3 regions of the Oryzobacter faecalis genome follow, and region 1 is predicted to be linked to each of the others. Evidence: predicted binding sites of a transcription regulator. Region 1 holds the regulator's gene; each other region holds the start of a gene.
What was found. Region 1 encodes LexA, which represses DNA repair genes until DNA is damaged. Its sites were predicted from a motif close to TCGAACANNTGTTCGA; they were not measured.
Positions count from the first base shown of each region.

Region 2: the regulator LexA is predicted to act here: its motif matches at 4,522-4,537, upstream of ACK8HX_RS09520 (HNH endonuclease signature motif containing protein).
Region 3: the regulator LexA is predicted to act here: its motif matches at 2,248-2,263, upstream of ACK8HX_RS03200 (DUF6504 family protein).

Region 1 is NZ_JBKOFW010000001.1:472,107-478,722, forward strand. It holds gene ACK8HX_RS02305 (response regulator transcription factor) at 1-133, shown strand, start outside; gene ACK8HX_RS02310 (LysR family transcriptional regulator) at 181-1,134, opposite strand; gene ACK8HX_RS02315 (NAD-dependent protein deacetylase) at 1,218-2,141, shown strand; gene ACK8HX_RS02320 (GNAT family N-acetyltransferase) at 2,154-2,684, shown strand; gene lexA (transcriptional repressor LexA) at 2,714-3,436, opposite strand; gene ACK8HX_RS02330 (LysM peptidoglycan-binding domain-containing protein) at 3,687-4,079, shown strand; gene ACK8HX_RS02335 (winged helix DNA-binding domain-containing protein) at 4,063-5,331, opposite strand; gene ACK8HX_RS02340 (hypothetical protein) at 5,483-5,659, shown strand; gene ACK8HX_RS02345 (hypothetical protein) at 6,100-6,616, shown strand, end outside.
Region 2 is NZ_JBKOFW010000004.1:123,348-129,963, reverse strand. It holds gene asnB (asparagine synthase (glutamine-hydrolyzing)) at 1-2,378, opposite strand, end outside; gene ACK8HX_RS09535 (alpha/beta hydrolase) at 2,494-3,423, opposite strand; gene ACK8HX_RS09530 (hypothetical protein) at 3,538-3,942, shown strand; gene ACK8HX_RS09525 (hypothetical protein) at 3,983-4,426, shown strand; gene ACK8HX_RS09520 (HNH endonuclease signature motif containing protein) at 4,550-5,980, shown strand; gene ACK8HX_RS09515 (DUF5655 domain-containing protein) at 6,106-6,477, opposite strand; gene guaA (glutamine-hydrolyzing GMP synthase) at 6,526-6,616, opposite strand, start outside.
Region 3 is NZ_JBKOFW010000001.1:679,690-686,305, reverse strand. It holds gene ACK8HX_RS03210 (DNA polymerase III subunit alpha) at 1-1,221, opposite strand, end outside; gene ACK8HX_RS03205 (SAV_6107 family HEPN domain-containing protein) at 1,242-1,688, opposite strand; gene ACK8HX_RS03200 (DUF6504 family protein) at 1,705-2,130, opposite strand; gene ACK8HX_RS03195 (SRPBCC family protein) at 2,573-3,082, opposite strand; gene ACK8HX_RS03190 (YbaK/EbsC family protein) at 3,223-3,747, shown strand; gene ACK8HX_RS03185 (MbnB/TglH/ChrH family RiPP precursor modification enzyme) at 3,757-5,049, opposite strand; gene ACK8HX_RS03180 (hypothetical protein) at 5,051-5,296, opposite strand; gene ACK8HX_RS03175 (ATP-binding cassette domain-containing protein) at 5,617-6,561, shown strand; gene ACK8HX_RS03170 (hypothetical protein) at 6,558-6,616, shown strand, end outside.

The sequences.
Region 1 (6,616 bases):
CGGGTTGAGCGAGCGGACCGTGGAGGCCGCGTGCTCCCAGGTGTTCCGCAAGCTGGGGCTGGAGCCGTCGCCCGACGTCAACCGCCGCGTCCTCGCCGTTCTGGCCGCCCTCCGACGCGACGAACACCCCTGAGGGTGACGTCACCGCACGGGGCCAGAGCGCGAGCCTCGGACCGTCGGTCAGATCGACCAGGCGGGCTCGGGGGAGCGGACCGTGGGCGCCTGCGACTGCGAGCGCGCCGACTCGGCGAGGGCGTCGAGGGTGGCCTGGACGGCGGGGACCCGCTGGAGGTCCGGCGTCGTCACCGCCATGATCGAGCGCCGCGAGGCCGGCGTCATGGGGAGGGCGACGACGTCGCGGTGGTGCACCGTGCGCAGGATGAGGTCGGGGATCAGGGCGACCCCGAGCCCCTCGGCGACGAGGCCCATGACGGCGACGTAGTCCTCGGTCTCGTAGGCGACGTCGGGGCGGAAGCCGGCGTCGTGGGTCAGCTGGAGCAGGTGGCCGCGGCAGCGCGGGCACCCGGCGATCCACGGTTCCGCGGAGAGGTCGGCGAGGTCGACCGTCTCCTGCCCGGCGACCGCGTGGCCCTCGGGCACCGCGAGCCTGACCTCGTCGTCGAGGAGGGGGGTGATGACGAACTGGTCGAGGTCCTCCTCGCCGCGGCCGAGGTCGGTGCCCTCGTAGGCGAAGGCCACCGCCAGGTCGCACTCGCCTGCCTTGAGGGCGGCGAGGCTCTCCGGCGGCTCGGCCTCGGTGAACGAGATCTGGACGTCGGGGAAGCGCCTCTTGACGAGCGCGAGGGCCCGCGGCACGAGCGTCGCCGACGCGGAGGGGAACGCCATGAGGCGAACCCGGCCGCTGCGCAGCCCCGCGATCGCGGCGACCTCCTCCTCGGCGGCGTCGAGGGCGGCGAGGACGGGCGTCGCGTGGCGGGCCAGCACCTGGCCGGCCTCGGTGAGGCGCACGTTGCGACCGACGCGCTCGACGAGCACGGTGCCGGTGCGCTGCTCGAGGCGGCGGACCATCTGCGAGATGGCCGGCTGGGTGTACCCGAGGGCTGCTGCAGCAGCGGTGAAGCTGCCCTCGTCGGCGATGGCCTTCATGACCCGGAGTCCCGCGGCGTCGATCATGGGCGCATCCTATAACGCCCGGTTATCGACCTCCATCCGTTCGACACGCCGCGTGATGCAGTGGCGGGTGCGAGAATCAGCGCATGCCGGATGCCGTCGCACCCCCGCCGGCGGCCACCCCACGGCCCGCTGCCTCGACCCCCACCACGGACGACGTCGCCGCCCTCACGCGCCTCCTCGCGGCGCACCCGGGCACGCTCGTCCTGACCGGAGCGGGCATGTCGACCGACAGCGGCATCCCCGACTACCGCGGCCCCGACGGGACGCGCCGGGTCACGCCGATGCAGCACGGGGAGTTCGTCGCCACGAGCGAGGCGCGGCGGCGCTACTGGGCGCGCTCGTTCATCGGGTGGCAGCGCTTCCGACGCGCCGAGCCCAACGCGTCCCACGAGGCGGTCGCCACCCTGCAGGCGCGCGGCGTCCTCGGACCGGTCATCACCCAGAACGTCGACGGGCTGCACCAGCAGGCCGGCAGCCGCGACGTCACCGAGCTCCACGGCACCCTCGCCGACGTCGTCTGCCTCACCTGCGAGGACCGCTCCGACCGCGACCTGCTGCAGGCCCGGATGGTGGAGGCCAACCCCGGGTTCGAGCTCCTCGCGACCGGTGAGGCGCACGACGGCTCCCGGGTCAGCAGCCAGATCCGCCCCGACGGCGACATCGTCCTCGACGAGCAGCTCGTCACCGGCTTCGTGCTGCCCCGGTGCCTGGCCTGCGGCGCGGACACCCTCAAGCCCGACGTCGTGTTCTTCGGGGGCTCGGTCCCGCGCGACCGGGTCGACGCCTGCTACGCGCTCACCGATGCCGCGCCCGCCCTCCTCGTCCTCGGCTCCTCGCTCGCCGTGATGTCCGGTCTGCGGTTCGTGCGCCACGGCGCGAAGCGCGGCATCCCCGTGGTGGCCGTGACCCGTGGCCCCACCCGCGGCGACGACCTCATGACGCTGCGCCTCGACGCACCCCTCGCCCCGACCCTCGGAGCCGTCGTCCGCGGCGCCCTCGCCGCCTGAGGACCCTCACCGGTGACGACGATCCGCCCGGCCACCGAGGCCGACCTTCCCGCCATCGCCGGCATCTACAACGTCACCGTCGACACCGCCGTGTCCACGTTCGACACCGAGCACCGTCCTCCCGAGCACTTCGCCGACCGCGTCGCCTCGACCCGGCCCGGCGACCACCTGCTGGTCATCGAGGGGGACCACGGCACCGTCCTCGGCTTCGCCCACGCGTCGACCTACCGCCCGCGCCCTGCCTACGACGGGACCCGCGAGGTGTCCGTCTACCTCGCCGAGGATGCCCGCGGGCGCGGGCTGGGGCGCGAGCTCTACGACGCGCTGCTCGCCAGGGTCGACGCCGACGGCATCCACACCTGCCTCGCGGTCATCGCCCAGCCGAACCCGGCGAGCGAGGCGCTCCACGCGGCGACCGGGTTCGAACGGGTCGGGCTGCTGCGCGAGGTGGGCCACAAGTTCGGGGCCTGGGTCGACACCGCCCTCTGGCAGCGCCTCGGCCCGGCCGGGTCCGAGGACGCGGCCGGGCCAAGGCGCGACTGAGGCGCGACTGAGGCGCCGTCCGCGGATGGTCAGATGCGGCGCAGGACGGCCGTGACCTTGCCGAGGATGGTCGCGTGGTCGCCGTCGATGGGCGAGAACGCCTCGTTGTGGGGGAGCAGCCAGACCTTGCCGTCCTTGCGCTTGAAGGTCTTGACGGTGGCCTCGTTGTCGAGCATCGCCGCGACGATGTCGCCGTTGTCGGCGGTGGGCTGCTGGCGGACGACGACCCAGTCGCCGTCGCAGATCGCGGCGTCGACCATCGAGTCGCCGACGACCTTGAGGAGGAACAGGGAGCCCTCGCCGACGATCTGGCGGGGGAGGGGGAAGACGTCCTCGACGACCTCCTCGGCCGTGATCGGCACGCCGGCCGCGATCTGGCCGAGCACCGGGACGTAGGACGCCTCCGGCCGGTGGTCGTTGATGCCGGTGACGTCCTCGTCGTCGTGCTCGGCGCTGCCGCGGTAGCCGGGCTCGTCGTTCGCGGTGTCCGGCGAGATCACCTCGATGGCGCGCGGCCGGTTGGGGTCGCGGCGCAGGAACCCCTTGCGCTCGAGCGCGGACAGCTGGTGCGCGACCGAGCTGGGCGAGGTGAGCCCGACGGCCTCCCCGATCTCGCGCATGCTCGGCGGGTAGCCGCGCCGGTCGATGGAGTTGCGGATGACCTCGAGGACCTTGCGCTGCCGGTGGGTGAGCGCCCCGCCGTCGCCGCGGTCGGGCATCTCGTGGATGTCGGCGTTCCTCGGACGTGCCATGTCGACCCCTTCGGTCTGGTCCAACGGCGCCGGGTCGCCTCGATCCCGGCGTTGTCGCAGGTCAGGTGCTCTGTCGGTGGGATCCGACAGGCTTCTTCCCATGACGGCAGCGTACGCGGATCGTACACACGTTTCAAACATTTCTTCGAGGCGTGTCTTGTCCGGGTCGAACATCCGTGCTACAACTCGTACAGACGTTCTATCGAACACCGGTTCGACGGCCGCACTGGCCGCCGGGATGGAGGCCAGCATGAGTGCAGTCGCGTGGAACCCCGCAGACCTCGGGTACGCCGACCCCTCGGTGCCGCGCAGGCCCCGGCTCGTCGTCCTCCCCGGCGGCGGCGAGGGTGGCGCGGCGCCGTCGTCCGGCGCGCTGCGCATCACCCGGCGCGGGCGCCTGGCGCTGCTCGCGCTGGCCCTCACGGCCGCCGTCGCGTCCGGGGTGTCGGGGCTCGGTGGCGCCGGTGCGGTCGAGCCTGGTCCCGTCGTCACCGTCGCCCCGGGCCAGACCCTGTCCGAGATCGCCGCGGCGCAGCTGCCCGACCTCTCGGTCGGCAACGCCATCGTCGCGATCCAGCTCGAGAACGGGCTGAGCACCGCGCAGATCAGCGCGGGCCAGCGCCTCGTCATCCCCCGCGGCTGAGGTCGCCCCTCGCCGCGGACCGCCCCAGCCGGCCGCCGCGGCGACCCCAGAGCTGAGGCCCTCGACCCGCCTCAGGAACGCCGGAGGGCGTCGTGTCCCGTGCAGAGGACGCGACGCCCTTCGTGCCGTCCGGCGCCGCCGGGCTCAGGCCGGGGGGGTGGAGGCGCAGGTCCAGGGGGCGGCCGATGAACATGGCCAGCCTTTCCGCGGCCTCGCCCACCTGTGCGTCGTCGTCGGCGGACAGGGGCAGGTCGGGGCGCAGGTCGACGGCCACCGACTCGCGTCCGACGGTCCGCTTCCATGTGCCGACGTCCTCCCCGTCGAGGACCACGATGCCGCCGCCGGCCTCGGAGAGCAGGCGGGTGCGTGTCGTGTCGGGCGCACGCCGTGGGAAGCCCGTCGTGGGGTAGGTGAGGCAGACCTCGTCGAACGTCTGGAGCAGGAAGGCGCGCACCGGCCGGGTCGTCCGTGAGGGCGTGGCAGGGTCGACCCACAGCGTCTCCCCGCCGACCTCGACCTGCTCCAGCTCTCCCGCGAGGTCGGCGAGGGCGGCGCGGACCTGGCCCAGGGTGAGGGTCGCCCACCGCGCGAGGTCGCGCTCCGAGGCGGGTCCGTGGCCGGCGACGAACCGGCGGGTCAGCTCGCGGCGGGCATCGTCGACGCCGAGGCCGTCGAGGGGCGCCGGCGGGACGGTCTCGTCGGCGAGCACGTAGGTGTGCGTCGTCCCGCGCGGCGGGCCCGAGCAGATGACGGCGCGCAGCTCGGCGACGACCAGCTGGTGCGCCATCTGCTCACCGCCCGAGGGCAGTCCCCGGGCGGCGAAGGCCGCGGTCAGCTCGGCGCGGGTCATCGGGGCCGGGCCGGTGAGGAGCTCGCGCAGGCTCTCGAGGGCGCGCTCGATCGCCGCCGGCGGGAGGTCGAGCTGGCGGTGCCGCCCGGCGAGGGAGGACTCGATGCGCGACCCGGTGGCCGCCTGCACCCAGCGCAGGTCCTCGGGAGCGACGAAGTGCCACGTCGGGCGCAGGATGTGGGTGCGCACCCAGCCCCCCGACGACTGTTCACGCAGGACGTCGGCGTACCTGACGCCCGGGCGCATCCGCTGGCCGAGCGACCACGCCGCGAGCGCGGCGTCCTGAGACTGGACGCACGTGAGGAGCCGCACGACGTCGGCGCCGCGGGCGAGGCCGGCGGCGGTCAGGCGCTGGCTCGCGAGACGACGACGGCGGACGTCGGGGAGCGAGGCGTGGGGCACGGCCTCATCCTCGCAGCGACCGCGGGCGCCGGCCGCGTGGGCCGAACGGCCGATGACCTCATCGACCGACACGGCACCCTTCCGGCGACGCTCGGCCGGTCAGGGCCCGATGTCCCACGAGGTGTCGGTGCACGGGAGCAGACTCGGGCGCATGAGGAACCGCCGCCGACGCTCGGCCCGGCTGAGCCACCACCCGGTCGTCCACTGTGACACCGGCAAGTGGCTCTGGTCGTGCGGCTGCGGCGCGCGCGGGTCCTCGACCCCGGGCGGCTGGCACGGTGCGCTCACCGCGGCGCTCGTCCACACCAGCCAGGTCCCGGGGGAGTAGGCCCACGAGACGACGGCCCGGGAACACACAGAGGGTTCCCGGACCGTGCTGTCGTCAGCTGGCGGCGCCAGCTCTCGCCGGGCGGTGCCCGACCGACGACAGGCGACGGGGTCGTGACCGGCTGAGCGGTCGCGGCCCCGTCCGCACGTCCGGCCCCGGTCCGCACGCCGCACCCCGCGCGCCCCTGCCGTCCTTCCTCCCCGGAACGTGGGTGAAAAGCGTCGGTGGGGCGACGATCTTCACCCACGTTCGGCCTGCTCACTCGGGACGTGGGTGAAAGGCGTCGGTGGGGCGACGATCTTCACCCACGTTCGGCCTGCTCACGTTCGGCCTCTGCCCGCCCCGTGCGGGCAGCCGGAAGCGCCGGGAATCCATGGTGGACGTCGCGCGTTTTGCAGTGATGTAATGAAGTAATCACACTTGCAGAAGGAGCAGGGACCATGAGGCACCCCCACCGCACCCCCACCCCGGGCGACACGTCTGCCCCCCCGCACGAGGGCCCCCGTGGCCGTGGCCCGCACTGGGGCCGTGGCCCCGGCGGCGGTCGACCCGGACCCGGCGGCGGCCCCGGTCGCGGCCGAGGGTTCGGCCGCCCCGGCGGCTGGCAGCAGGGCGACCTGCCGAGCGCCGACGACGCCGAGAAGTGGTTCGCCGGACGGCTGCCCGACGGCTGGTTCGACGACGTCGACGTGACCGTCGACCGCGAGGAGATCACCGTCATCGGCACCCTCGCCGGCATCGACGCCGGCACCGACGCCGCCGAGGTCGAGGGGCGGATCGGCCGCTTCCGCGCCGAGACGCGCGAGCAGCGGATCGGCATCGCCCAGGAGGCGCAGGCCCGTTACGAGCGCACCGTCTCCTGGGGCGCCCGCGTCGGCGACACCACCGCCTTGTTCACCCACCTCGCCGTCCCGGTCATGACGCGGCTGCGCCAGCCGGAGCGGGCCGTCCTCGACA
Region 2 (6,616 bases), on a different contig from region 1:
ATCGAGTTGCCGACGAGCTCGTAGAACAGGCCCTTGCGGCCGATGACCTTGCCGATCGCGCCGCCGGCCGAGGCGTACAGGACGCGCGGCAGGCCGGCCTCCTGGATGGCGAGCTGCATCGTGAACGGGCTGCCGAGGCCGATGCCCGCGGGGGTGCGCGTGACGTAGCGGGACAGCACCCGCGCGGGCCGCGAGACCTTGATGTCCCAGACGAAGTACGAGCGGCCCTGGGTGATCGCGACGATCTTCTCGGAGATGAAGAACCACCACGGCCCACTCGTGGCCGCCGCGTGATCGGCTCCGGCAGAGGGCAACCCGGCGAAGAACCGGTCGACGTGCTCGAGCACCCGCGCGTCGAGGTCGGTGTCCTTCGAGACGAGGTCGGTGCGCAGCGGGTAGCGGCGCACCGACTCGCCCCTGGCCGTCACGAGGTCGAGCCCGCGGCGCTCGTTGGGCTCGTAGTCGGTCTTGACGTGGGCGGCACGGGCCGCGGCCTCCTCGTCGGCGTCCTCGTCGCGCTCGTCGATGAACTCGCGCAACCACAGCTCGAGGTTGATGAGGCGCCAGAACGTCATCGTGTCGACGTCGTTCGTGCCCTTGATCCAGCCCTCGAACGCGTTGATGACCTCGGCCTGGTCCACGTACGGACGGTTGGCGAACGACTCGCTGAGGAAGATGTTGTAGAAGTGGTTCTTCAGGCGCATGAACCACTCGACCTGCGGCGTGGTGAACCCGATCTTGTTGCGGCGGCGGTTGATCGACTCCGGGAGCAGCCCCCGCGTGGCGTCACGGAGGACCCGCTTGTTCCAGCCGTCCTTGATGATCGCGTCGTCGCTGAGGCTGAAGACGAACTTCAGCACCTCCTTGTCGAGGAACGGCACGCGGCCCTCGAGGGAGAAGCGCATCGTGTTCTTGTCCTCGTAGCGCAGCAGGCTGGGCAGCGAGTTGCGGAAGATGTCGTCGACGAGGCGCTTCTTGAGGTCCGCGCCCTCGTTGGTGAACCGCTCCCCCTCGAAGCGCTTGGCGAAGTCGCGGCCGAGCAGCCGGGTCGTCGGCGTCGTCCTCCTCAGCCGGAGCTTCGACCTCAGCTTGAACCGGCCGAGGCGGTACAGGACGTCGAGGCTCTTCGCGAGCTCGGCGGCGGCCACCGTGGCGCCCTGCGCGCGGAGCTGACGGAGGTAGACGAAGTAGTAGGGGATGTAGCCGGCCATCATCTCGTCGGCGCCCTGGCCGTCGAGGAGGACGGTGACGTGCTTGGTCGCCTCGCGCATCACCTGGTACTGCGCGTAGGGCCCGCTGGAGATCAGCGGCTCCTCCTGGGTGCGCACGAAGTCGAGCAGGTCTGCCTTGAAGTCGTCGGCGGTGGGCTTGATCTTGTGCGCCTCGACGTGGCCGGTGCAGATGTCGAGGACGGCGTCGACGTAGCGCTCCTCGTCGTTGATCGAGCCGGGGAAGACCGCCGAGAAGGTGTTCTGCCGGGTGCCGACGGAGCGGGTCGAGAGCTCGTCGCCCTCGTTCAGCAGCTGGTTGATGACGACCGCCACGGCGCTGCTGTCGAGCCCGCCGGACAGGCTGGTCCCCACGGGCACCTCGGACTGCAGCCGCAACCGCACCGACTCGACGAGCCGGCGCCGGTACTCGGCGGCCGCGGCCTCGTCGTAGGGGCGCTGCTCCTTCGCGAGCTCGAGCAGCTCCTCCTCCAGCCGGGTGTACCTGCGCCGGTGGATGCCCGTGGCGTCGGCGGTGAGCATCTCCCCCGGGGCGAGCCGCTCGATGCCGTCGAAGAAGGTCTCGGTGCCGTCCTCGTGGGCGCGGAAGCGCAGGTAGCGGTAGACCGACCGGTCGTTGACCCTGCGCTCGTAGAGGCCGCTCTCGAGGATGGGCGTGATCTCGCTGGCGAAGAGGAGGACGTCGCCGCCGCCCTGCGGGTTCGGGACGGTCGCGACGTAGACGGGCTTGATGCCGAAGTGGTCGCGGGCGAGGGTGAGCCGCTGCTCGCGGCGGTCCCAGACGGCCAGGCCGAACATGCCGTTGAACCGGTCGAACGCCTCCGGGCCCCACTGCGCGAACGCCTGGAGGACGACCTCGGTGTCGCTGTCGGTGACGAAGGTGCGCCCCTGCGCCTGCAGCTCGCTGCGCAGGTCGAGGTAGTTGTAGACCTCGCCGTTGTAGGCGATGACGTAGCGGCCGTCGGCGGTCTCCATCGGCTGCTGGCCGTGGGCGACGTCGATGATGGACAGGCGCCGGTGCGCGAGGCCGCAGGGGCCGTCGGTGACGATGCCCTCGCCATCGGGTCCCCGGTGCTGCTGGCGGTCGTTCATCCGCGTCAGCAGGTCGAGGTCGGCGCTGAGCCCGTGGTAGCCGGCGATGCCGCACATGCGTCTGGTTGGTCCTCTTCCTCGGGGGCGGAGCATCCGGGCGCCCGAGGACGACCGGATCGCCCCAGCCTGCCACGGATGAGTGCGCGGACCGACCTGCGACCCCCGGCGGAGGTCAGTCGGTGGGCAGGTGGGCGTCGAGCCAGCGGATGAGGTCGGCCGTCACCTCGTCGCGGTTGGTCTCGTTGAAGATCTCGTGCCGCGCGCCCGGGTAGAGAGTGAGGCTGACGTCCGCGACGCCGGCCCTCGCGAGCTGCTCCCGAACCGCTCGAGGCCCCTTGCCGCCGTCGCCGACCGGGTCCTTGTCACCCGCCATGAGCAGGACGGGGAGGTCGCGGCGCACGCGGGCGACCCTGCGCGGGTCGTTGATGTCGAGGAGGCCGCCGACGAGGTCCTTGAAGAACCCCGAGGTGAACGTGTTCCCGCACAACGCGTCGGCGACGTAGAGGTCGACCTCGTCCGGGTCGCGCGAGAGCCAGTCGACGTCCGTGCGGTTGGGCTTGAACGCGGCGTTGTACTGGCCGAAGGTCAGCTTGTCGAGGAGGGGGCTGACGTGCCGGCTCCCCCGCAGGCGCGCCTCGGCCGCGGCCACGAGCAGGCCCGCCCGGCCCAGGACGCCCGGGTGGCCGGCGGTGCCGGAGAGGACGAGCCCGGCGAGCCCGCGGCCGTCCTCGATGACGTAGGAGCGGGCGAGGAACGAGCCCATCGAGTGGCCGAGGAGGAAGACCGGCAGGCCCGGGTGCTCCTCCTGCGCGAGACGGGTGACGGCGCGCAGGTCGGCGACGACGGTCGCCCAGCCGTCGCGGTCGGCGAAGTACCCGTGGTCGGCCTCCGGCCCAGTGGATCCGTGGCCGCGGTGGTCGTGGGCGTAGACGGCGTACCCGGCACCGGTGAGGGCCTCGGCGAGGCGCGCGTAGCGGCCGGAGTGCTCGGCCATCCCGTGCGAGATCTGGACGACGGCCTTGACGTCGCCCTCGGGGAGCCAGCGGCGGGTGTGGAGCCTCGTGCCGTCGCTCGCGGTCACGGTCGTCGTGCTGCTCTGCATGCGTCGCCGCCTTCGGTTACCGGTGGGTAGTCGAGCCAAGGGTGCCACGGACACCGGCCCCTGCGGCTACCGTCCCGGCATGTCTGCTGCATCACTGCGCGGCCGGGAGCAGCCGTGACCTCCCCGGCGCCGAGGGCCGCGGACCCGTCGGGCGACGCACCCCAGGGCGTCGTCCGGCTCACCATCCCCGGATGGGGGCCCTTCGTGCCGACCGTCCACGTCGGCGACCGGCTCGTGCGGGTGCGCTACGGCACGCACGACATCCCGGTGCCGGCCGGGCGGGTCGGCGTCCGGGCCCACGTGACCGCCGCCGCCGACTACGGCCACGCCGAGGTCGAGGTCTGGGTCGACCCCGGTGGTGTCGAGACGGTGCACTACGCGCCACCGTGGATGTACGGGCTGCCCGGTGTGATGTCACGCGAGGCACCAACCGGGTGGCGCCGGTTCGCCCCGTCGCCCCAGGCCACCCTCCTCGTCGTCGTGGTCGTCGCCTTCACGCTCTTCGGGCTGCTGCGATGACGCCCCCGCGGCCGGTGCGCCGGCGCTAGGGTCGCGGACCATGAGCGAGATGCAGCCGGGGGGACCGGCCCAGGGACAGCCCGTACCGGGGCAGCCGCCGCAGGGGCAGCCTGCGCAGGGGACGATCCGCCTGACCCTGCAGGGGAACTTCATGACGTCGGGCCTGACCCCGACGGTCCACGTCAGCGGCCACCGGGTCAACAGCCGCTTCGGGACGATGGACGTCCCCGTCTGGGCCGGCCGCAACCGCGTCGACGTGCACACCCAGTGGATGCGCGAGTACGGGCAGGCCAGCCTCGAGGTCGACGTCCCACCGGGTGGGGTCGTGCCCGTGTACTACGCCGTCCCGTGGCACCAGTTCGCGCGCGGCGCGATCGGCACGGAGAAGCAGGGACGCCCCGGCCTCGGGGTGTTCGCGCTCATCATGGGCCTCGTCATCGGCCTTCCCCTGCTCGTCATCGTCCTCGGCGCGCTCGCCGGCTGACCGCCGCGGCAGGCGCCCGAGGGCCCACGAACCGGCGAACCGAACCGCGGGCTGCGCTGTCCTGCAACCGAGCTGACGGCCTGCACCCCTTGCATTCGATGATGCGTTCGATTATGATGAAGCATGTCCACCGAGCAGCTCACCAGCCGGATCGCCGCCGTGCGGTCTGCGATCGGTGACCTGGCGTCCGGGCTGTCCGACATCGCGTCGAGCCTGGAACCCGACGAGCTGTTCCAGCTGGCCGGTGAGCTGCAGGGCCTCCTCAACGCCGTCGACGGCGCCCAGCTCGTCGCCATCGCGCACGCCGCGTCGCACGAGACGCGGCTGACCGACCGCGGACCGACGCAGGTCCACCAGCCCGTCGGGTTCGTCGACGCCATGGCCGGGTCGGAGGTCTCCTTGCTCACCGGCACGGGGCAGTGGGCCGCCGCGCGCCGGGTCGGGCTGGCCGCCCGCAGTGCCGAGCGCTTCCCGCGTCTCCTCGCGATGATCGTCGCGGGGGACCTCCCGAGCGCGACCGTGCAGAAGGTCGTCACCACGTGCGACGGCCTCGACGTCACGGCCTGTGCGGCCGTCGAGGCCGTCCTCGTCGAGCGCCTCGCCGACCTCGACCCGTCGCGGGTCACCGGCGTCACGCGGCGCCTCGCCAGCCAGGTGGCGGCCGACCAGCTGGCCGCTGCCGAGCGCAAGGGGCGCCGAGACCGGTGCGTCGAGGTGTCGCCCGGCCCCGACGGCAGCACCCAGTGGTGGGCGCTCCTCCCGGCCGACCGGTCCGCCGCCGCCTGGGCCGCCGTCCGGTCGCTGGCCGACACCTACACCGTCGAGGACCCCTCGCTCACCGTCGACCAGACCCGCGCCGACGCCCTGCTCGACCTCCTCCTCAGCAACGTCGACGTCACGGCGAAGGTCACCATCGGCATCCCCGTCGTCACCGGCGCCGAGGGCGAGGCGGCCCGTGACGCCGCGGTCGCCGCCCGCGAGGCGGAGGAAGGGTGGGCGGCAGGCGGAGGGCAGCCGGTCGGCCTTGGCGGTCGAGGGCTGGGGTCGGCGTTCTCGGTCTCCGCGGCGCTGTCCGGGTGCGAGGTGGCCGGCGTCGGCTGGATCGGGGCCGACACGGTCGGCGCCCTCCTCGAGACGGTGCCGCTGGAGGTCGGGCGAGCCCTGCTCGACACCCGCACCGGGACCACGGTCGAGACGGTCACGAGCGCCTACCGGCCCACGAGGGCGGTCACCGGGTTCGTCACCCTGAGGGACGGCACGTGCCGGATGTGGGGCTGCTCGCGACCGGCGGAGGCGTGCGACGTCGACCACGCCCGGCCCTGGCCGGCTGGCCCCACGAGCCCGGGCAACCTCGCCGGCCTGTGCCGCCGCCACCATCGCCTCAAGCAGCTGCGGCGATGGCAGTACCGCCTCGACCCGGACGGCACCGTCACCTGGACCTCCCCCAGCGGCCTGCGCCGCACCACCCTCCCGGAGCACAGCGTGCTGCCACCACGGGCTACGGCGTCCGCACCCGCCTCCGACCTGCAGCCCGCGCAGCGCCCTCCGTTCTGACCACGTCCTCCGGGGGCCGCGGACGCCGCCCACGACATGCGATGGCGCCCTGGCGACGTGGCTTCCCACTCTCGGGGCCATGTCCCTCGAGCTCCTGACCGCGCGCCTGCGGCTGCGCACCGCTCTCAGCCCGCGCGGGCGTAGGCCTCCACCAGCCACGAACGGACCTCGTCGTCCACCTCGTCGACGGTGTGGAGCTCGAGGTGGTGCATCCACACGTGAGGTGAGGGGTGCGCGACCTCCTTGAACCGGTCGCAGGCCACCTCACGCCCGAGGGCGATCGACAGGACCGCCGGGACGTCGCTGCCCACGTACTGCCCGGGCCGCCAGACGAACGCGAACCCGGTGCGGCGCCGGAAGGCGGCCTGGCTCCTCGACACCCGGACCGACGCCGGCCCGATCGAGGCCACCACCTGCTCCACCCGCCGATGGATCGCCAGGGACTGCGGGAACCCGCGGAACAGCGCCTCCGGGCTCGCGATCTCCTCGTCCGGCATGCCGGGAGCGTAGATCTCAGAACCTGGGCCGAGCGAGTGCGGCCCGGGTCACTCCCACTCGATGGTGCCCGGCGGCTTGCTCGTGACGTCGAGGACGACCCGGTTGACCTCGCGCACCTCGTTGGTGATGCGCGTCGAG
Region 3 (6,616 bases), 210 kb from region 1:
GTAGCCGAGCGCCCGGACGACCTCGAGCTCGTCGTCGAGGCGCTGTTCGACGACCCGCAGCTCGCTGTCGCCGATGCCGGGGTACTTCTGGGGGACGGCGGCGCGGCAGCGCTCGGTGAGGACCTGCATCGGGTCGGTGCCGTCGGGGATGCCGAGGACGGCGGCCTCGGGGAGGTGGACGGCGCCGATGCCGAGGTCGTGGCGGTGGTCGAGGGTGCACTCGTCGGCGACGAGGGTCGTCATCGCGAGGAGCCGGTCGGCGCGGGCGCGGTCGCCGGCGGTGACCTCGAGCGCGGCGGCGCGCATCGTCGCGGTGCTCGCGAGGTGGCCGGCGTCGGTGACGCGGTCGAGGTGGCGGGAGTCGAGGACGACGAGGCGGCGGGCGGCGTCGAGGACGTCGACGGTGCGGACCTGGCCGGCCTCGGCGTGCCGGGCCGCCGCCGTGAGGACCGCCGGGACCCCGGCCGTGTCGGCGAGGCCGAGCAGGTGCGCCGCGTGCGAGCGGCAGCCCGGGGTGCCCTCGGGCCCGCCGTGGAGGACGACCTCGACGGCGAGGCCGTCGCGCGGGAGGAGGGCGCGCCATCCCTCGAGGAGGTGCCGGGCGCGGGTCGGGCGCCCGGCGAGGAGGGCGCGGCCGACGTCGGAGTCGGGGCCGAGGAGGACGAGCAGCCGGCTCGGGCCGGACTCGCCCCGCGTCGTCCGGGCCGGCACGACGCCCTCGCCGGAGCCGGGGGCCCCGAGGCCGTGGGTGCTCGTGGGGTGGGCCCACTCGGCGAGGAGCTCGGGGGTGGTCACGGGGACCCCGCGCTCGCCGCGCAGGTGGGTGGCCGTGGTGAGGCGGCACAGGGCGGCCCAGCCGGTGCCGGGCGCGGCGGCGCCGCGGCGTCCTCGGGCGAGGACGGTGACCCGCGGGCGGCGGGGGTCGACGGCGGCGCCGCCGCGCACCGGGGTGCGGGCGCGGGACGGGGCGCTCGCGCGGACCGGGTCGCCCTCGGGGAGCCGGAGCGCCTCGACGGCGAGGTCGACCCCGAGGACCGGGGCGACCCCGGCCTGCCGGCAGGCCGTGGCGAACCGGACCGCGCCGTAGAGGCCGTCGCGGTCGGTGAGGGCGAGCGCGGGCTGGCCGAGCTCGGCGGCGCGGGCGACGAGGTCGCCCGGCATCGAGGCTCCGTAGCGCATCGAGAACCCCGAGGCGACGTGGAGGTGGGTGAAGCCGTCCACGAGTCGTGCTCCCCGCACCCTCAGGCCGAGCGGACGGGGACGAGCCGGTGCGGCCCCGACGCGCTGGGCACCCCGAGGCGGCGGGCGGCGAGGTCGAGGAAGGTCTCGGCGTCGCGCAGGAGGTCGTCGGCCTCGCGCGCCCCGACCCGCAGCGTCCCGGACTCGACGAGAGCCTGCCGCTCGGTGGCCGCGGCGAACCGCTGGGCCCACTCGACGAGCTCGGGGGCGACCCCGACGACGAGGCTCCACAGGTCGTGCGGCCCCTCACCGGGCAGGCGCGGCCCCCGACGGCCGGGACCCGTGGTGGAGCCGGTGGTGGGCCCGGCCGCGACGAGGGCGGCCCCGGCGCGCAGCGCGGCGAGCGAGGCGTCGGCGTGACGGGTGGCGGCGGCCGGCGCGGAGCAGGCGGCGGCGAGCGCCTCGCGGGAGCGGTCGAGGAGGTCGAGGGTGGTGCTGGCGTGGCTCATGGGGATCCGTCTCTCCTCAGTCGTGGGCTCGCAGGAGGAGCCAGTGGTCGTCGTCGCGGCCGAGGTCGAAGACCCCCGCGTCGCCGACGGGTGGGCGGGCCTCGACCCGCCAGACCCGGCGCTGCGGGCTGGGCGGGCCGGAGGGGTCGTCGCCGACCTCGCGCCACCAGGCCCGCCGCTCCTGCCACGAGGCGAGGACGGCGCACACGGTGTAGCGGCGTCCGCGCCACACGAAGTCGCGCGGGACGAGGTCGTGGGGGTCGTGGGCGTCGGGGTCGCGGGCCTCTGGGTCGTGGAGGTCGGGGCCGTGGAGGCCGCCGAGGACGGCCGCGGCGGAACCGGACCCCTCCCAGGCGACCTGCCGGTCATCGGTGCCCGGACCCGTGGCACGGTGGGGGCGGACCCCGCGGACGACGACGGGGTCGTGGTGGCGACGGGCCACGGCTCCACCTCCTTCGGGGCAGCACGGCATCGCCGGCCGGCCCCCGTGGTGGAGGTCGGCGGCTCGACGAGACCGCTGGTCTGGGTCGGACGGGTGGGGCGAACCACCTGCCGTTCGTCGAACACCTGTTCGACTTCCTCCACTGTAGACCGCTCCCCCGACACCGCGTCAAGCCGTTCGGGAGACTCGCCGGGGCGACACGCCGAACCACCCTCCCATCGCCCTCGATCGCCACCGCCGGCTCATCCCCGCCACGGTAGGCGCCGCCCCCGACACCCCGGCTTCCCCGGGCCGCGTCGGGAGGCTCCGGGACACTGCCGACGCGGCCCACCGACAGGACATGCCCGGTCGTCGACGTGCAGTCCGTGCTGAGCGCGGGCTCGAAGCGTCGACTCGCGACGCGCATCGCCTGTCGGCCTGCCGTGGGTGCCGGCCCACCCCGTCAACCGGCGGCGGGTGTCGAACCTTCGGCGAGCTCCTTGAAGGTCAGCAGCTGACGGCGGGCCATGACGAGGTCGCCCACCGAGACGAACGGCGCGAGCAGGCGCCCCCTCGCCATGACGACCTTGAGGACGAGCCGCGTCTCCCGCTCCCCCACCGGCGTCACGCGGTACGACAGCACCGCGCCCATGACCGTCGCGGTGAGCTCGCACCCGGGGTCGACGGCCAGGACGCGGCCGAGCGGGCGTCCTCCGCTGCGGGTGAACGGCTCGCCGACCACCGGCGGATCGAGAGCGAGATCCGTTCGGGGAGAACGGTGCCCGCGGTTGTCGACCCAGTCGTACGAGTAGGGCGCCACCCGGACCTGGCCGACCCAGCGCCACACCACCTCGGCCGGTGCCGCGACCGACACGCCCCGCCACGCGGCGAGCACCGGCATCGGCACGAGGTCGTCGCACCCGTAGCGCGCCGCGACCTCGGCGTCCTCGACGCCCCAGCGGTCCCCGATCACTCCCCCATGGTCGCAGCGCCACGACCGGGCCCCCGACGGCATCGCACGGGAACCTCGAGGGTCGCACCGGAACGCTTCCCGTGCGACCCTCGACCTTGCCGGATCAGGCGGGGAAGTCGAGGCGTCACTACGCTTCGGGCATGAGCCTGGAGCCGGGTCAGCCGGTCGCCGCCCGCGACCTCAGTGGTCACCCCGGGGTGCAGGCCGTCCTCGCGGCCCTCGCGCCGTGGCACGTCAACCCCGAGATCCGGCACCTGTCCGACGCCGTCCGCACGGCCCGCGCGGCCGCCGACGCCCTCGGCATCACCCCGGCCGAGATCGCCAACAGCCTCGTCTTCGTCGCCACCGACCACGACGGGTCGACCCGACCCTTCCTCGTCCTCGCCTCGGGCGGGCACCGCGTCGACACCGACAAGGTCGCCGACCTCGCGGGCCTGGCGAGCCTCGAGCAGGCCGACGCCGACTTCGTGCGCACGCACACCGGCTTCGCGATCGGCGGGGTCGCCCCCGTCGGCCATCCGCAGCACATCGACACCGTCGTCGACGTCACCCTCGGCCGCTACACCACCGTCTGGGCCGCGGCCGGGCACAGCCACTCGGTCTTCGCGACCCACTACGACGAGCTGATCCGGATCACCGGCGGCCACCCGATGGACGTCGCCTGACCCTGCCGGTCAACCCGCGGCCACGTCCTCGAGGTCGAGCCCGGCCCACCAGGCGTCGAACGCCGCGCCCTGCTCGCCGCGCCACGCGCTCGCCGGAGCCCACGCGAGGAAGCCGGCGAGGGCCGCACGGGCGCCCTGCGGGCCGAGGCGGGTGAGGAGCGTCGCGAGCTCGCGCCGGTGCGTCCCCACGAGGAGGGAGAGGCGGGCCTGGTCGGTGAGGTGGCGCAGCACGTCGGCGCCGGGGTCGTCCCCACCGGAGAGCCGAGCGGTCGCCCGCGTCGTGTAGTCGAGGAGGGCGGCCTCGCGTGCGGCGGTGCGCCCGTCGTCGGGTCGGAGGGCGACCCGGGTCGCCCGGGCCCGTGGACCGGGCGCGACGGCACGGTCGCCGGGAGCGCCGTCGCCGGGAGCGCCGTCGGCGCGGGCCCCGTCGGCGCGGGCCCCGTCGACGACCTCGTGGAGGTCGGTGAGGACGCCGCGCAGCCCTGCCGCGCCCATCGTCGCGACGGAGTGCGCGACGGCCTCGAAGAGCACCGCCCGCACGTTCGGCAGCCGCGGGAGGACGCGCCGGGCGAGGTCGAGCACCTCGGGCGCCACCGGCCCCACGTGCGAGTCGAGGTAGACCTCGCCGAGCGAGTCGCCGCCGGCGACGTGCACCTCGCGGACCCGCTCCAGCGGGATGGCATCGAGGAAGTCGGCGACGGACTGGCGCCCGTTGAGCTCGTTGGCCCAGACGTTGTGGAGGTCGAGGAGGATGCCGCAGTCGGCGCCCTCGGCGATCGTGGCGACGTACTCGCCGTCGGTGAGGTCGCCCGGGGTGGCCCGCACGTAGCTCGTCGGCGTCTCGACGAGGAAGGGCCGGTCGAGCCGGTCCTGGTAGCGGCCGACGTGGCCGATCGCCGCGTGGGCCGACTCGGGCGTGGGCACGGGGGGCAGGAGGTACCCGGCGAACCGGGTGTCGCCGTCGGACCCGACCCGGTTGAACGACAGGTGCTCGCTCCAGTGCACGGCCTCCACCTCTCGCGCGGAACGGGCCGCTGCCGCCACGCCCTCGGGGTCCGGGGCGCTCGTGCCACCCACGGGGTACCCGACGCCGTGGCTGAGCAGCGGCCGTCCGGTGGCGCGCAGCCACCGGAGCGCGTCGCGCGCGATCCGGCGGCCGTCGCCGTCGTTGCCGTCCCACAACGTCTGGGGCTCGACCTCCAGCACGTCGACGAGGTCCTCGACGTCGGGCCAGAGGAGGTCGACGCCCCCGGTGACGATGAGCCCGACGCCGGGCTCGACACGGGGCGGCGGTGTCGTCATCTCAACCGCCGAACCCGATCGAGCGCTGGTCGAGGACGGGACGGGCGTCGAGCTTGTCGTCGATGTAGAACTGCTCGAACTGGATCCAGTCGAGCTGGAGCCCGGAGGTGCAGTTGTTGTGGCCGGCGCGGTCGAGGATGCTCTTCAGCGCGCTCTGGAACTTGTCGAGGTCGTAGAGCACCTCGTGCGAGGCGTAGACCCTCGTCGCCCGGGGCGGCAACGGCTGGGGGTTGAGGTCGGCGTGCATGGCGGTTCTCCTTCGGTGACGGACGGCACCCGGGACGGGTGTCACCTCAGAAGAACCACCCGCGCGGGCCCTGATACGGAACCGCCGCCGCCTCGCGCACATCTGGGTACGCGTACGGATGTGGCACCCCCACCGACTCCGGGAGGCTCGGGGGGCCGCGCCGGTCGCGGGAGTGGGCGCTGAGGGGGGCCCGTGCCCGAGACCGGCGCGGTACCACGCCCACGACCTGCACACGATCTCCACATCCTCGCCACCAGCCGCCCTCGCGCCCGCTTGTAGCGTCCGGGAACCCGCACCACCCGCTGCCCTGGAGGGGACCCGTGATCAGCGTCCGCGCACTGACCAAGGAGCACGGCCGCACCCGTGCCGTCGACGACCTCACCTTCGACGCCCGGCCCGGCGCCGTCACCGGTTTCCTCGGCCCCAACGGCGCCGGCAAGTCGACGACGATGCGCGTCGTCATGGGCCTGGACCGCCCGACGCGGGGCAGCGCCCTCGTCGGCGGCCGGTCCTACACCGGCCTCACCGCACCGCTGCGCGAGGTCGGCGCCCTCCTCGACGCCGGCGCGATGCACCCCGGCCGCACGGGGCGCGCACACCTGCGGATCGGCGCCCGCAGCAACGGGATCCCGCCCTCCCGGGTCGAGGAGGTCATCGAGCAGGTCGGCCTCGCCGGCGCCGACCGTCGCCGGATCAGGACGTACTCCCTCGGGATGAGGCAGCGCCTCGGCATCGCCGCGGCCCTCCTCGGCGACCCCGGCATCCTCCTGTTCGACGAGCCCGTCAACGGCCTCGACCTCGACGGCGTGCGGTGGATCCGCTCCCTGTTCCGCGGGTTCGCCGACGAGGGCCGCACGGTGCTCGTCTCGAGCCACCTCATGAGCGAGATGCAGCTCATCGCCGACCGCGTCGTCATCATCGGCCAGGGCCGGCTCATCGCCGACGCCACGGTCGGCGAGGTGCTCCGCGGGCTGGGTGGGCGGCGGGTACGCGTGCGCACCCCGGAGGCCGCACGGCTCGCCGACGCGCTCGAGAGCCGCGCCGTGGCGGTCGAGCGGACCGCCCCCGACGAGCTCGAGGTCGGCGGGCTCCCCGCGGCCGAGGTCGGGGCCGCCGCCCGCGAGGTCGGCGCGACCCTGCACCACCTCGCCGAGGTGGAGCAGTCGCTCGAGCAGGCCTACCTCGACCTCACCGAGACGAGCGTCGAGCACCACGGGCGGGCCCCGGAACCGGTGGGCGCCGCGGCGGAAGGAACCCGGAGATGACGACCGCGACCACTCCCTCGGCGCACCGGGCGGGCCCGGCCCCCCAGGTCGGGGC